Regions from separate parts of the Nonomuraea sp. NPDC049725 genome, predicted to be linked through region 1. Evidence: riboswitches for the same ligand, from Rfam matches in the RefSeq annotation. Region 1 holds a riboswitch; each other region holds the start of a gene.
The links. A riboswitch is a leader RNA that binds a small molecule or an ion and turns the genes downstream of it on or off. The one in region 1 is predicted to bind cyclic di-AMP.
Positions count from the first base shown of each region.

Region 2: linked by a shared signal. The riboswitch ahead of AB0J53_RS39295 (CHAP domain-containing protein) and the one ahead of AB0J53_RS10105 (serine hydrolase) in region 1 are both predicted to bind cyclic di-AMP.
Region 3: linked by a shared signal. The riboswitch ahead of AB0J53_RS11725 (NlpC/P60 family protein) and the one ahead of AB0J53_RS10105 (serine hydrolase) in region 1 are both predicted to bind cyclic di-AMP.

Region 1 covers NZ_JBFANJ010000003.1:442,840-447,042, reverse strand. The annotation lists gene AB0J53_RS10120 (GH92 family glycosyl hydrolase) at 1-804, shown strand, start outside; gene AB0J53_RS10115 (SMP-30/gluconolactonase/LRE family protein) at 797-1,711, opposite strand; gene AB0J53_RS10110 (TetR family transcriptional regulator) at 1,787-2,359, shown strand; cyclic di-AMP (ydaO/yuaA leader) riboswitch at 2,416-2,566, shown strand; gene AB0J53_RS10105 (serine hydrolase) at 2,579-3,520, shown strand; gene AB0J53_RS10100 (NADH-quinone oxidoreductase subunit N) at 3,525-4,203, opposite strand, start outside.
Region 2 covers NZ_JBFANJ010000022.1:33,274-37,476, reverse strand. The annotation lists gene AB0J53_RS39305 (RNA polymerase sigma factor) at 1-330, opposite strand, end outside; gene AB0J53_RS39300 (YciI family protein) at 1,126-1,563, opposite strand; gene AB0J53_RS39295 (CHAP domain-containing protein) at 1,715-2,422, opposite strand; cyclic di-AMP (ydaO/yuaA leader) riboswitch at 2,435-2,572, opposite strand; gene AB0J53_RS39290 (Gfo/Idh/MocA family oxidoreductase) at 2,687-3,640, opposite strand; gene AB0J53_RS39285 (aldo/keto reductase) at 3,693-4,203, opposite strand, start outside.
Region 3 covers NZ_JBFANJ010000004.1:117,111-121,313, reverse strand. The annotation lists gene AB0J53_RS11735 (RDD family protein) at 1-934, opposite strand, end outside; gene AB0J53_RS11730 (amino-acid N-acetyltransferase) at 1,020-1,589, opposite strand; cyclic di-AMP (ydaO/yuaA leader) riboswitch at 1,856-2,003, shown strand; gene AB0J53_RS11725 (NlpC/P60 family protein) at 2,007-3,002, shown strand; gene AB0J53_RS11720 (LuxR C-terminal-related transcriptional regulator) at 3,027-3,239, opposite strand; gene AB0J53_RS11715 (cytochrome P450) at 3,462-4,203, shown strand, end outside.

The sequences.
Region 1 (4,203 bases):
GAGCTGGCGGTGCGCTCGACGGGCCCGGCCGCCACGCTGACCTGGGAGGCCAGGCCGCCGGACGGCGTCACCGTGTCGCCGTCACGCGGCACGCTCACCGTGGGCGCGGGCGGGCAGGAGCGTCAGGCGCTGGAGGTGTCGGTGTCCGGCGACGTGCCGCGCGGCTTCGTCAGCGTGCCGGTCGTCGTGGGCGAGCGGCGGGCGTCGGTGCGGCTCAACGTGGCGGCGCGCGGCACCCCCGAGTGGCATCACAACAACGTCGGCGTCGGCGACATGACCGCTCCCGGCGAGGCCAACATCGACGGGCCGGGCTTCAGCCTGTCGGCGCAGGCGCTGGCCGAGGCGGGGCTCACGCCGGGCGGCACGGTGACGTGGCGGGACTACTCGTTCACCTGGCCCGACCGCGGGCGCGGCGAGTGGGACAACGTGCGCACCGGCGGCAAGGCGCTGGAGGTGGCCGCGCCCGACGGCGCCACGAGCGTCGCCTTCCTGGGCACGGGCGTGAACGGCTGGCCCGAGTCGCAGGTCACCGTCACCTACGCCGACGGCACGACCAGCACCGGCAGGCTCGGCTTCAGCGACTGGATCCTCGACTTCGGCGGCGGGCAGCCGCAGTTCGGCAACGAGGTCGTGGCGCGCACGCCGCACCGGCTGTTCTGGGGCTCGTGGGCGTTGCAGCCGGTGCCGGCGCACGTGTACGCCTCGCAGCCGATCGCGCTGGACCCGGGCAAGAAGGTGCGCAGCTTCGCCTTCTCCGACCCGGAGGACGGCGAGCTGCACCTGTTCACCTGGGCGTTCAGGTAGCCCACACCGGGGCGGCGCCCCTCAGGCTCAGCATCATCGAGTAGAGGGACGTCGTCGCGGTGATGAAGACGCGGTTGCGCTTGAGGCCGCCGAAGACGAGGTTGGAGGCGCTCTCCGGCAGGTGCAGCCTGCCGAGGAGCGTCCCGTCGGGGTGGTAGGCGTGGATGGACCGGCCGACGGCGGCCCACAGGCGGCCGGTGTCGTCGAGCCGCATGCCGTCGTAGCTGCCGTCGGCGTCGCCCTGCTGCTCGGCGAACACCTTGCCGCCGGTGAGCGTGCCGTCGCGGGTGACCTCGAAGACGCGGACGTGGCGGCGCTCGGTGTCGGCGACGTAGAGCAGCCGCTCGTCGGGGGAGAACGCCAGGCCGTTGGGGCGGGCGAAGTCGCCGGCCACCATGCTCACCTCGCCGCTGCCGGGGTCGATCCGGTAGACGTGGCAGCCGTCGATCTCCGGCTCGGCCCGGTGGCCCTCGTAGTCGCCGAGGATGCCGTAGGGCGGGTCGGTGAACCAGACGGACCCGTCGGAGCGCACGACGGCGTCGTTGGGGCTGTTGAGCCGCTTGCCGCGCCACCGGTCGGCGAGCACGGTGACGGAGCCGTCGTGCTCGGTGCGGGTCACCCGGCGGGCGCCGTGCTCGCAGGAGATCAGCCGGCCCTCGCGGTCGAGGGTGTTGCCGTTGACGTAGCCGGCCGGTTGGCGGAAGGGGCCCACGGTGCCGGTCAGCTCGTCCCAGCGCAGCATCCGGTCGTTGGGGATGTCGCTCCAGACCAGGTAGCGGCCCGCGGGGACGTAGACGGGCCCTTCGGCCCAGCGGGTGCCCCGGTGGAGGCGCTCCAGGTTGCGGTCACCGGTGACGTCGGCGATGCGGCGGTCGAACGCCTCGAACTCCACGGGGATGAGGTCCACCCGCTCTTCTTACCAAGATCTGCCCCGCCCGGCCAGCACCTTTTTGACCACAAGCGTTGGTCTACACTTGTTGGCATGGCGTTCACGGAAAGGTCCGAGGCCACGCGCACGGCGATCCTCGGCGCGGCCCGCAAGCTCTTCGCCGAGCAGGGGTTCGCGGGCACCACCATCCGGAAGGTGGCCTCGCTGGCCGGCGTCGACCCGTCCATGGTGATGCGCTACTACGTCAACAAGGAGGGTCTCTTCCGCGCCGCGGTGGACCTGCGGCTCAACCTGGAGGAGCTGCCCGCGCCGCCGCGCGAGCGCCTCGGCGAGGCGATGGCGCGCCACTTCCTGTCCCGCTGGGAGGGCGACCTGTCGGACGAGGCGATCATGCTGCTGCTGCGCTCGTCGTCCACGAACGCGCTGGCGGCGCAGAGCATGCGCGACGTGTTCACCTCCCAGGTCGCCTCGTTCGTCGGCCGGGCGCTCGGCTGCGGGCCGGAGGAGGCGGCGCGGCGGGCCGGGCTGGTGAGCACGCAGCTGCTCGGGCTGGCCTTCACCCGTTATGTCGTACGGCTGCCACCCGTGGTCGCGATGTCCGCCGAGGAACTGGCGCGCAGCGTGGGGCCGGTGGTGCAACACTATTTGACGGGCGATTTGCCATAGTTTGTCAAGTTTCGTACCTTATGCGCGCAATGCCCGGACCGTGGGCCCGTTCGCGGGGCCCGCGGCCGCCGAATCCGCGTCACGCGGAACCGGGGACCCACTCTCTCGTGGGGTGAATCGGCGCGCCGGCTCCCCCCGGCCGCGCCCGTAGGGCACTTCCAGGCCCGAACCCGTCAGCTAACCCGGTAGGCGGCATGGAAGCAAGGAGCACAGCCCCTCATGCCCACCTCCCTCTTCTCCAGCGCCCGGCCGCGCCGCTGGGGCCGCGCCCTGGCCGGCGCCGCCCTCGCCGCCGGCGTCCTGACGACCGGCACGACCGCCGCCCAGGCGGCCACACCCGTCACCACAGCCACCACGGCCACCACAGCCTCTTTCGCCGGCCCGGCGTCGTACGCGCCCGCTGACGCGCCCGCCGTGCTCGGGCGGGCCGCACTGGTCGTCGACACGTCCACCGGCGAGGTCCGCTACAGCAAGGACGCCGGCGAGCGCCTTCCCGTGGCGAGCCTGACCAAGATGATGACCGCCCACGTCGTGCTCCAGGAGGCCGACCCGGCCGACGTCGTCGAGGTGACGGCCGAGGACGTGCGCTACGCGGCCCGGGGCGGCGCGGCCGTCGCCGGGCTGCGCGCCGGTGACCGGCTGCCGGTGCGGGACGTGCTCCACGCCCTGATGCTGCCGTCCGGCGCGGACGCCGCCCACGTGCTGGCGCGCACGTACGGGCCGGGTGTCGAGGGGTTCGTCGGGAAGATGAACGCGGCCGCCCGCGAGCTGGGCATGGCCGACACCCTGTACGTCAACGCCGACGGCATGCCCACGAACGGCGGCGGCCACTCCACGGCGGCCGACCAGGCACGGCTGGCCGAGGCGGTGCTGGGGAACGAGACGCTGAAGTCGATCACCTCGACGCGCCACCACTCGGTCGAGGCGACGAGTGAGCACGGCTCCTACTCGTGGCGCAACACCAACCGGCTGCTCGCCCAGCCGGGCGCGGTCGGCGTGAAGACCGGCTACACGCGCGCCGCCGGTTACACGCTGGCGTTCGCCGCCGAGCGGGACGGCCGGCTGCTGGTCGGGGTGATCCTCGGCGAGAGCGACTCCGGCCGCCGCTTCGACACCGCCCAGGCGCTGCTCGACTGGGCCGCCACCGCCGGGAAGGCGTGACGGCTCAGGCGGCCCGGCCGAGCAGGACGCCGCCGCCCACCCCGAGAGCGAGCGAGGCGACGGCCGCCACGCAGGCGACCGCGCGCGCCAGGCCCGGGGGCGGCGCGGCCGGCGGGTCGCCGCGGAACACCACAGCGACCCAGCGCAGGTAGTAGTACAGGCTCGCCACGGTGTTGACCAGGACGAGCACGGCCAGCCAGGCGTAACCGCCGTCCCACGCGGCGGCGAACACGAGCACCTTGGCGACGAACACGGCGGCGGGCGGGATGCCCGCGAACCCGAGCAGGCACACCACGAGCGCCAGCCCGAGCCCCGGCGCGGCCCGCCCCAGCCCTCGGTAGCCGTCGAGCGTGCCGCGCCCGGTGGCGGCCACCACGGCGAACGCGCCCACGTTCGTGACCGCGTAGGCGGCCAGGTAGAACAGCACGGCGGGGCGGGCGAGCGCGGTGTGCTGGGCGACCGCGACCGGCACGAGCACGTACCCGGCCTGGCTGATCGTGGAGTAGGCGAGCAGGCGGCGCACATCGTCCTGGTGGAAGGCGGCCAGGTTGCCGAGCGTCATCGTGGCGGCGGCGACGATCGCGACGAGGACGTCCCACCCGCCGGGCCCGAGCTCGTCCGCGACGCGCAGCAGCGCCGCCAGCGCGCCGATCTTGGGCACGGTGGTGACGAACGCGGCGACG
Region 2 (4,203 bases), on a different contig from region 1:
CCGCAACAGGTCGTCCTCGATCTCCTCGACGCCCGGCAGCTCCGTCTCGTCGTCCAGCTCCCGGCCCAGCTCGACCAGCTTGCGCTCGAACCGCTCCCGCCGCCGGATCATGTCCACCGCCCGGCGCTTGCCCACGGTCATCAGCCAGGCGCCCGGATTGCGCGGCACCCCCTCCCGCGGCCACTGCTCCAGCGCCGCCACCAGCGCGTCCTGCGCCAGCTCCTCCGCCAGGCCGACGTCACGCACCATCCCGGCCAGCCCGGCGATCACCCTGGCCGCCTCGATCCGCCACACCGCCTCAATGGCCCGATGAGTCTCCGACGCCGTCACCCGCCCATGACAACAGCCCCACCCGCCTACTCGCAACCCAAGCGCTCTCTCGTGGGACGCACCCCTTCCCACCACGCGGCCCCTGCCGCTCAGTGGGGGTCACGCCTCCATGAGGCGGCGGCTTCCCACGAGCCGGCGGCTGCGCCGCACCACGCGGGCCCACAACCCACCGGCACCGCCCAGCCCAGCAACGGGGTCGGACCGCCCGGGGTACGGGCGGCCGGTGGGGCCGCGCCCCCGGGAGCCGGGCACCGGAGGGGCTGGGTCCGGCCTGCCGGTGGGGTCGGGCCGTCCGGGGTGCGCGCCGCCGGTGAGGCCGCGCCCCTGGGGCCGGGCCCAACTGAGGGGGGCGGGCCCGGGGGACCGGTGGGGGTGGGCCGTCCGGGGCGTGGGCCGCCGGTGGGGTGGGGCCGCCTCGGCGGAGGCCGCCAGAGGGCCGGATTGCCTGGGGGCCGGTGGGTTGGGCCGTCCGGGGCGTGGGCTGCCAGTGTGGTCGGGCCGCTCCGCCGGGGGTCGCCGGTGGGGTGGGGCCGCCTCGGCGGAGGCCGCCAGAGGGCCGGACTGCCCGAGGCGCCCCTTCCGGGGGCCCGCCCCCTCCCGGGGTTGCCGCCATCCTGGGGCTTCCGCCTGCCCGGCGGGGTGCGGCCTTCGGGGAGGGGGCGCCGCTTCCGGGAGTCACCCTTCCGGGGTTGCCGCCACCTGGGACTCCCCGCCTGCCCCGGCGGGGGCGCGGCCTCCCTGGGAGGAGGCCGCCGCAGCGGGGTCGCCTCCCACTGGGGCGTCGCTATCGGATGGTCAGGGTTCAGGTGGGGAGTCGAGGGTGGCGCGGAGGGTGGCGTGGCGTTGGGCGGTCTCGGGGGTCAGGGAGGTCTCGGGCATGTCCGAGGGGTCGAAGACCTGCCAGACGTCCAGGCCGATGCCGTCGTGGCCGGGCGGGACGGGGACGCGCAGGGCCCATTCGAGCGCCTCCTCCCGCGACTTGACCTGGATGAGCCAGAAGCCGGCGATGAGCTCCTTGGCCTCGGCGAACGGCCCGTCGATGACGCGGGCCTTGCCGCCGCTGTAGGCGATCCGGGCGCCGCGCGAGCTGGGGTGGAGCCCTTCGGCGGCCAGCAGGACGCCGGCTTTCACGAGCGACTCGTTGAAGGCCGTCATGTTGTCGACGAGCTCCTGGCTCGGCAGGGCGCCGGCCTCGGTCTCCTCGCTGGCCTTGCCGACGATCAGGAATTTCACGGTGCGTTCTCCTCGTCCAGGCGGTGAAGCGGGCTCCCGGCGAGCCTGCCACACCTGTGCGTCGTCCCGGAGGGGGCCGGATCGACACGGGGAGGGGAGAAAACGCGGAAGCGCGCGCCCGGGGGAGGGGCGCGCGCTTCGCGAAGGGAGGTCAGGCGGCGTACGAGGGGTAGCCGTAGCCGACGACCTGGGACTTGGGCCGGACGCGCTCCTCGACCTTGCCGTTGCCGGTGTTGCCCTCGATCGTGGAGATCGTGCCGTCGCCGTTGTCCTTGACGACGAAGCCGACGTGCTGGATGGCGCTGATGCTCTTGCTGCCGTTCCAGGCGAAGAAGACGACGGCGCCGGGCCTGGCCTCGGTGCCCCAGCGGTCGTTGGCGGCGAACCACTTGGCGTGGGTGACGGTGTAGGCGTCCCAGCCGACCTGCGGGCGGGCGCCGGTCTGCTCGCCGACCCAGGAGACGAACATGGAGCACCAGGGGGCGTTGAGGTAGGCGCTGGGGTTGCCGCCGTCGCGGGCGACGGTCTCGAGGGCGCGCTTGGAGCTGGCGTACCACTCCTGGAACTTGGTGCCGCCGCCGTAGGCGTTCTCGGAGGTGCCGACCTGGGCCTTGGCCAGGGCCAGGACCTGGGAGGCGGTGACGTTGACCTGGTTGGCGCCGGCCCTGGTCTGCGTGGACTCGGACATGGTCTGGGTCTCGACCTGGTGGCCGGGCTCGGCGGCCTGGGCGGGGAGTGCGGTGGTCATCCCGGCGCCGAGTCCGGCGGCCAGGACGGTTGCGCCGAGGGTGGCGCGGAGGGAGGCGCCGGCGCGGGGGTGAAGCTTCTTCGGGGCACGGGTAAGACGGTGCTTCGCCATCGAGGGGATTACTCCTTGCTTCCATGCCGCTTACCGGGTTAGCTGACGGGTTCGGGCGTGGAAGCTGCCCTACGGCACACAAGGTGCCGATTCACCCCAAAGGACATGGGTCCCCGGCTCCGCGCAAGGCGGATTCAGCGGTCACAGGACGATCCTGTGAGTGTCGTGCGATGGTTGGCAACGACCGGACAAACCGGACGTAAGCCGCGAATGCGCCATAAGGTAATACATCCGCCAAGGCATTACAAGTCGATAAAGTCGCAGCTAGGCGAGTTGCCCGCGCGCGTCGGCCAGGAGCCCCATCATGGCAAGGGATTCGTCAAGAGGCATGATCGCGCTCTCGGTCCGGTTCTCGGCCAGCGCGTCCCGCACCTCGCGCAGCTCCCCGGCGTAGCCGTTGTCGGCCGGGTCGAGCTCGTGCTCCTCGGTCTCCATCGACGGCCCGCTGAGCACCACCCGCCGGGGCGCCCAGAACGGCGCGTCCAGGTCGGCGCGCATCCCGGTGCCCACGATGCTGGCCGAGTTGGGGAAGTGCGCGAGCAGCGAGGTGTCGACCAGCGCCCGCCGGCCGCCCGGGTAGACGAGCACCCCGCCCGCCTCCGCGTCGACCCCGTTGGGCGCCAGCGCGCCCGTCAGGTGCATGGACTCGGGCATGCCGAGGAAGAGCTGGGCCAGCCCCAGGGGATAGATGCCCAGGTCGAGCAGCGCGCCCCCGCCCAGCTCGGGCGCCCACAGCCGGTGCGCGGGATCGTACGGCAGCGCGAACCCGAACGAGGCCCGCACCGAGCGGATCTCCCCGAAGCGCGGGTCGTCCTTGAGCATGCGCACCAGCGGGTTGAACCGCATCCACATGGCCTCCATCAGGAAGACCCCGGCCTCGCGGGCCAGGCGGACCATGCGCTCGGCGTCGGCCAGGCTCGCCGCCAGCGGCTTCTCGCACAGCACCGCCTTGCCCGCCGCGATCGCGGCCTCGGCCACCTCCAGGTGCTGGGCGTGCGGGGTCGCCACGTAGACGGCGTCGACGGCCGGGTCGGCGCACAGCTCGGCGTAGGAGCCGTGGGCGGACTCGGCGCCCAGCGTCGCCGCCAGCGCCTTGGCCCGGCCCAGGTCGCGGGAGCCGACGGCGGCCACCCGCATGCCCGGCTCCGCCGCGATGACCGCCCCCACGGTCCTGGCGATGCCGCCCGTCGCCGCGATGCCCCACGCTAGATCTCGCACGCGGGAGATCGTACTGATTCATCCGCGGACGCGAAACCTGACCGGTTTCACCTCACGGGAACACGTCCGGGTCCGGGCCCAGCCGGCGGCCCGCGTTCAGGGCGCCGATGGCGGCCATGTCCTCCCGGTCGAGCGTGAAGTCGAAGACCGCGATGTTCTCCTTGATCCGCGCGGGCGTGACGGACTTGGGGATGACGATGTTGCCGAGCTGGATGTGCCAGCGCAGCACGATCTGCGCGGGCGTGCGGCCGTGCTTGTCGGCCAGCACCGCCAGCGCGGGCTCCGACAGCAGCCCCTTGCCCTGCCCGAGCGGGCTCCAGGCCTGCGTGAGGATGCCGTTCTTGTCGTGGAACTCGCGCAGCTCGCGCTGCTGGAAGTACGGGTGCAGCTCGATCTGGTTGATGCACGGCGGCACGTCGGCCTCGTCGAGCAGCCGCTGCAGCGTCTCGACGGTGAAGTTGGACACGCCGATGGCCTTGGCCCGGCCGTCGCGGTAGACCTTCTCCAGCGCGCGCCACGCCTGGACGTACTTGTCCTGCCGCTGCGCCGGCCAGTGGATCAGG
Region 3 (4,203 bases), on a different contig from region 1:
AGGAGCTCGCGATACCCGTCGTGACGCCGGTGACCGAGTTGTAGCTGACGACGAAGAAGATGCCCAGGATGAGGTTGATGATGAAGTAGACGACGCCGAAGATCAGGCCGTCGACGATCCTCGCCACCAGGCGCTGCCACCACTCCGCCAGCGGCGCGGGGGCGCCGGGCGGCTGGATGCCCACCGGCTGGCCGTACTGCTGCCCGTACTGGGGCTGGCCGTAACCCTGCTGCTGACCGTAGGCGGGCTGGCCGTACTGCTGCTGCCCGTACTGGGGCTGCTGACCGTACTGCTGCTGCCCGTAGCCCTGCTGCTGGCCGTAGTCGGGCTGACCGTACTGCTGCTGGCCGTAGCCCGGCTGCGACTGCGGCTGCTGGCCGTAGCCAGGCTGGGACTGGGGCTGCTGGCCGTAAGCCTGCTGCTGACCGTAGTCCGGCTGGCCGTACTGCGGCTGCTGGCCGTAACCCGGCTGCGACTGCGGCTGCTGGGCGTAACCCTGGCCGTAGTCGGGCTGCGACTGCGGCTGCTGACCATATTGCTGCTGCTGGCCGTAGTCGGGCTGGCCGTACTGGGGCTGCTGACCCGACGGGGGCTGCTGGCCATAACCCGGCTGGGACTGCGGCTGCTGACCGTACTGCGGCTGCTGGCCGTAGCCCTGCTGCTGACCGTAGTCCGGCTGGCCGTACTGCGGCTGCTGACCGTAACCCTGCTGCTGGCCGTAGCCCTGCTGGGGCTGCTGGCCGTACTGGGGCTGCTGGCCGTAACCCTGCTGCTGACCGTAGGGGGGCTGCTGGCCGTAGGGGTCGTCCACGCGGTAGCCGACGACCGTCGCGTCGGGGTCGGGCTGCCCTTGGGGGCGTCCTGCGTTCTGGCCGTATTCAGGGGAGTTCTCGGGGGAATCGTCCTGTGGATACGGCGGCTGTCCTGTGCTCACCGTGTCACCTCGCTTCGAGTGCGCATGTGGCACGTGTCAGGGCACATGCCTGTCCTGCCCAACGTATCGACATAGGTATCAACAATCACCTTTCTCGGCAGTCAAGGTCCGCGTCACCCGCTGTCAAGTGGAGCAGCATGCGTGTGTTGCCCAGGGTGTTCGGCTTGACGTGTTCGAGGTCGAGGAACTCCGCGACGCCCTCGTCGTACGAGGCCAGGAGTTCGGCGTACACCTCGGGTGAGACGGGCGTGCCCTGGATCGTACGGAACCCGTGCCTCGCGAAGAAGTCCACCTCGAAAGTGAGACAAAATACACGTTCCAGCCCAAGCTCCCGAGCGGTCCTGATGAGAGCCGAGACCACGCGATGGCCGATGCCGAAACCCCGGGCCGAGGGGTGCACGGCCACGGTGCGGATCTCGGCCAGATCCTCCCAGAGCACGTGCAGCGCGCCACAGCCGACGACCTCGCCGCCCCGCTCGGCCACCCAGAACTCCTGGACGTCCTCGTACAGCGTGACGGTGGCCTTCTCCAGCATCTTGCGCCCGACGCCGGCGTAGGTGTCGACCAGGAGCTTGATCGCCCTGACGTCCCTGGTCCGCGCGCGCCTGACGAGCACTTCGGTCTCGGGGACCGCTAGCTCGGCGACCTGCTCCATGGCCATCCAGAGTACAGACCCCATTACGGCTCGACCCAAACTCCCGGACCGTCACTGTGCGTGCACGCTCCGGATTGCACGATTCCTACAGTTTCACGATCGGGCGAACTTGGGGCAAAGAGGGCATAAAGTCTTTTCTGTACGGCTCGCCACGAGATCACCTTGTGACCCGTCGGTTGTGAAACCTCTACAGACTCGGCAGTTCCGGTTGAGCAGGAACCAGGAGTGCATTAGTGTCCAGCGACGATGTCACCCGCGCACACCGCGCGGTCGACACGCCCAATCCCCGCGAGGGGAGCCGGGGACCCGCCGGCGGCGTCAACCCGCTGCCAGGGGTGAATCCGAGCCACGCTCGGTAGGGCTGCTCCGGCCCGAACCCGTCAGCTAACCCGGTAGGCGTCAACGGAAGGAGCTTGGTTGGACAGGCGCTCTGGCAAGAAGCGATTCGGTGTCGTCGGCTTGGCCGCCGTGGCCGCACTGGTCCTCGCTCTGCCCTTGGGCTCACCAGCCTCCGCCGACCCCAAGCCTTCGCTCAAGGAGCTCTCCGAGCAGGTCGAGGAGATGCACCTGGAGATCGAGACGCTGGCCGAGCAGTACAACGGCCAGCGGGAGAAGCTCAAGACGGCCCAGAAGGCCGCCGACAACGCCAAGAAGACGCTGGCCGCCAGCGAGGCCGAGCTGGCCGACAAGCGCTCCAAGGCGATCCTGCTCGCGCAGACCACCTACATCAACGGCGGCCTGTCGGGCACCCTGGCGTTCGTCAACTCCGACGACCCCGAGGGCTACCTCGACCTGGCGGCCACCAACTACGCGATCCAGCAGCAGCAGGGCGAGGAGATCCTCCAGCTCACCAAGGCGATGCAGGCGGCCGAGCGGGCCCGCGCCGGCGCCAAGGCCCGCATCACCGAGGTCTCGAAGATCGTCAAGGACCTCGACGCCAAGCGCGACCGGATCGTCAAGCTCGTCGGCAAGGTCGAGAGCAGCCTGTTCAGGCGCGCACTCGGCGAGGCCGGCCGGCCGGGCACCCCGGCGGTCAAGGTCAACCTGCCGATCCCCGGCTCGGGCAAGGCTGCCCAGGCCGCCAAGTGGGCGCTCACCCAGCAGCTCAAGCCGTACATCTGGGGCGCCGAAGGGCCGCGCGGCTACGACTGCTCCGGTCTGGTGATGGCCGCCTACCAGCAGGTGGGCATCTCGCTGCCGCACTACACCGGTGACCAGTGGACCGCCGGCCGGCACATCTCCAAGGAGGAGCTGCGCGCGGGCGACCTGGTGTTCTTCTACAACGACCTGCACCACGTGGGCATCTACCTGGGCGGCGGCATGATGGTGCACGCGCCGCGCACCGGCGACGTGGTGCGGATCGCGTCCATCGCCCGGCGCCCCTTCGCCGGAGCCGTCCGCATCGCCGACTAGCGGCGCCAGAGCCGGCCAGCGGCGTTAGATGAGCTGCCTGCGGGCGGCCCAGGCCACCGCCTCGATCGCGGTGGCCACGCCTATGCGGTCGCAGATGCCGCGCAGTCTTCGCCGCACGGTGCGACCGCTGATGTCAAGGCGTCGGCCGACCCGGTCCACGGTGACGCCCTTGGCCAGTTCGGCCAGCAACGCCAGGTCGGCACGGCTCAGTTCAACGCCTTCTGTGAGCACATCCATCGGGAGCCCTCCCCCCACCAGCACCACCCGGAGACGTCTAGGGCCCGACCGGAGCGGCACATCCTCGCAGACGGTAAACGCATCCAGGAAAGGTCGTCAAGCACGAAATTCGCCGCACTTGACCTCCTCCGTTGACATGATCCGTTGTATGTGAAGTACTCGCCATATGTCGGCACTTATCGGAGCATGATGATCGATCACAGCGATCCTGACTACGCTCCTTTGACGCCAACGGACATGCTCGGGTTCGATCCATCCGACCCCGGCTTCCTGCGCGACCCGTACACCCGTTACCGCGAGCTGCGCGAGAGCGACGCGCTGCTGCGGACCCGCGGCGGGCTCCTCGTCGCCACCACGCACGAGCTCTGCTCCGCGGTGCTGCGTGACGCCCGGTTCGGCCACGGCCCCCCGCCCGACGGCGAGCCGCCCCGCTCGTTCCTGATGATGAACCCGCCGGACCACACCCGGCTGCGCGGCCTGGTCAGCCGGGCCTTCACCCCGGGCATGATCAGGCGGCTGCGCCCGCGGATCGAGGCCATCACCGCCGGGCTCCTCGACGCGCTGCCCGACGAGGCCGACCTGATGAGCGCGTTCGCCTACCCGCTGCCCGTCATGGTGATCAGCGAGATGCTCGGCGTGCCGCCCGAGGACCACGAGCGCTTCCGCGGCTGGAGCGAGACGCTCGCCAGGAGCCTCGACCCGATCGTGCCGCCGGACCTGATCTCCCGGACCGAGCACGACCGGGAGGAGTTCCGCGCGTATTTCCGCCGCCTCATCGCGCTGCGGCGCGAGCGGCCCGGCGACGACCTGCTCAGCGCGCTCGCCCAGGTCGAGGAGCTGACCGAGCAGGAACTGCTGGGCACCTGCGTGCTGCTGCTCGTGGCCGGGCACGAGACGACCGTCAACCTCATCGGCAACGGCGTGCTCAACCTGGTCAGGCACGGCGTGCTCGGGCGCGCCGCCG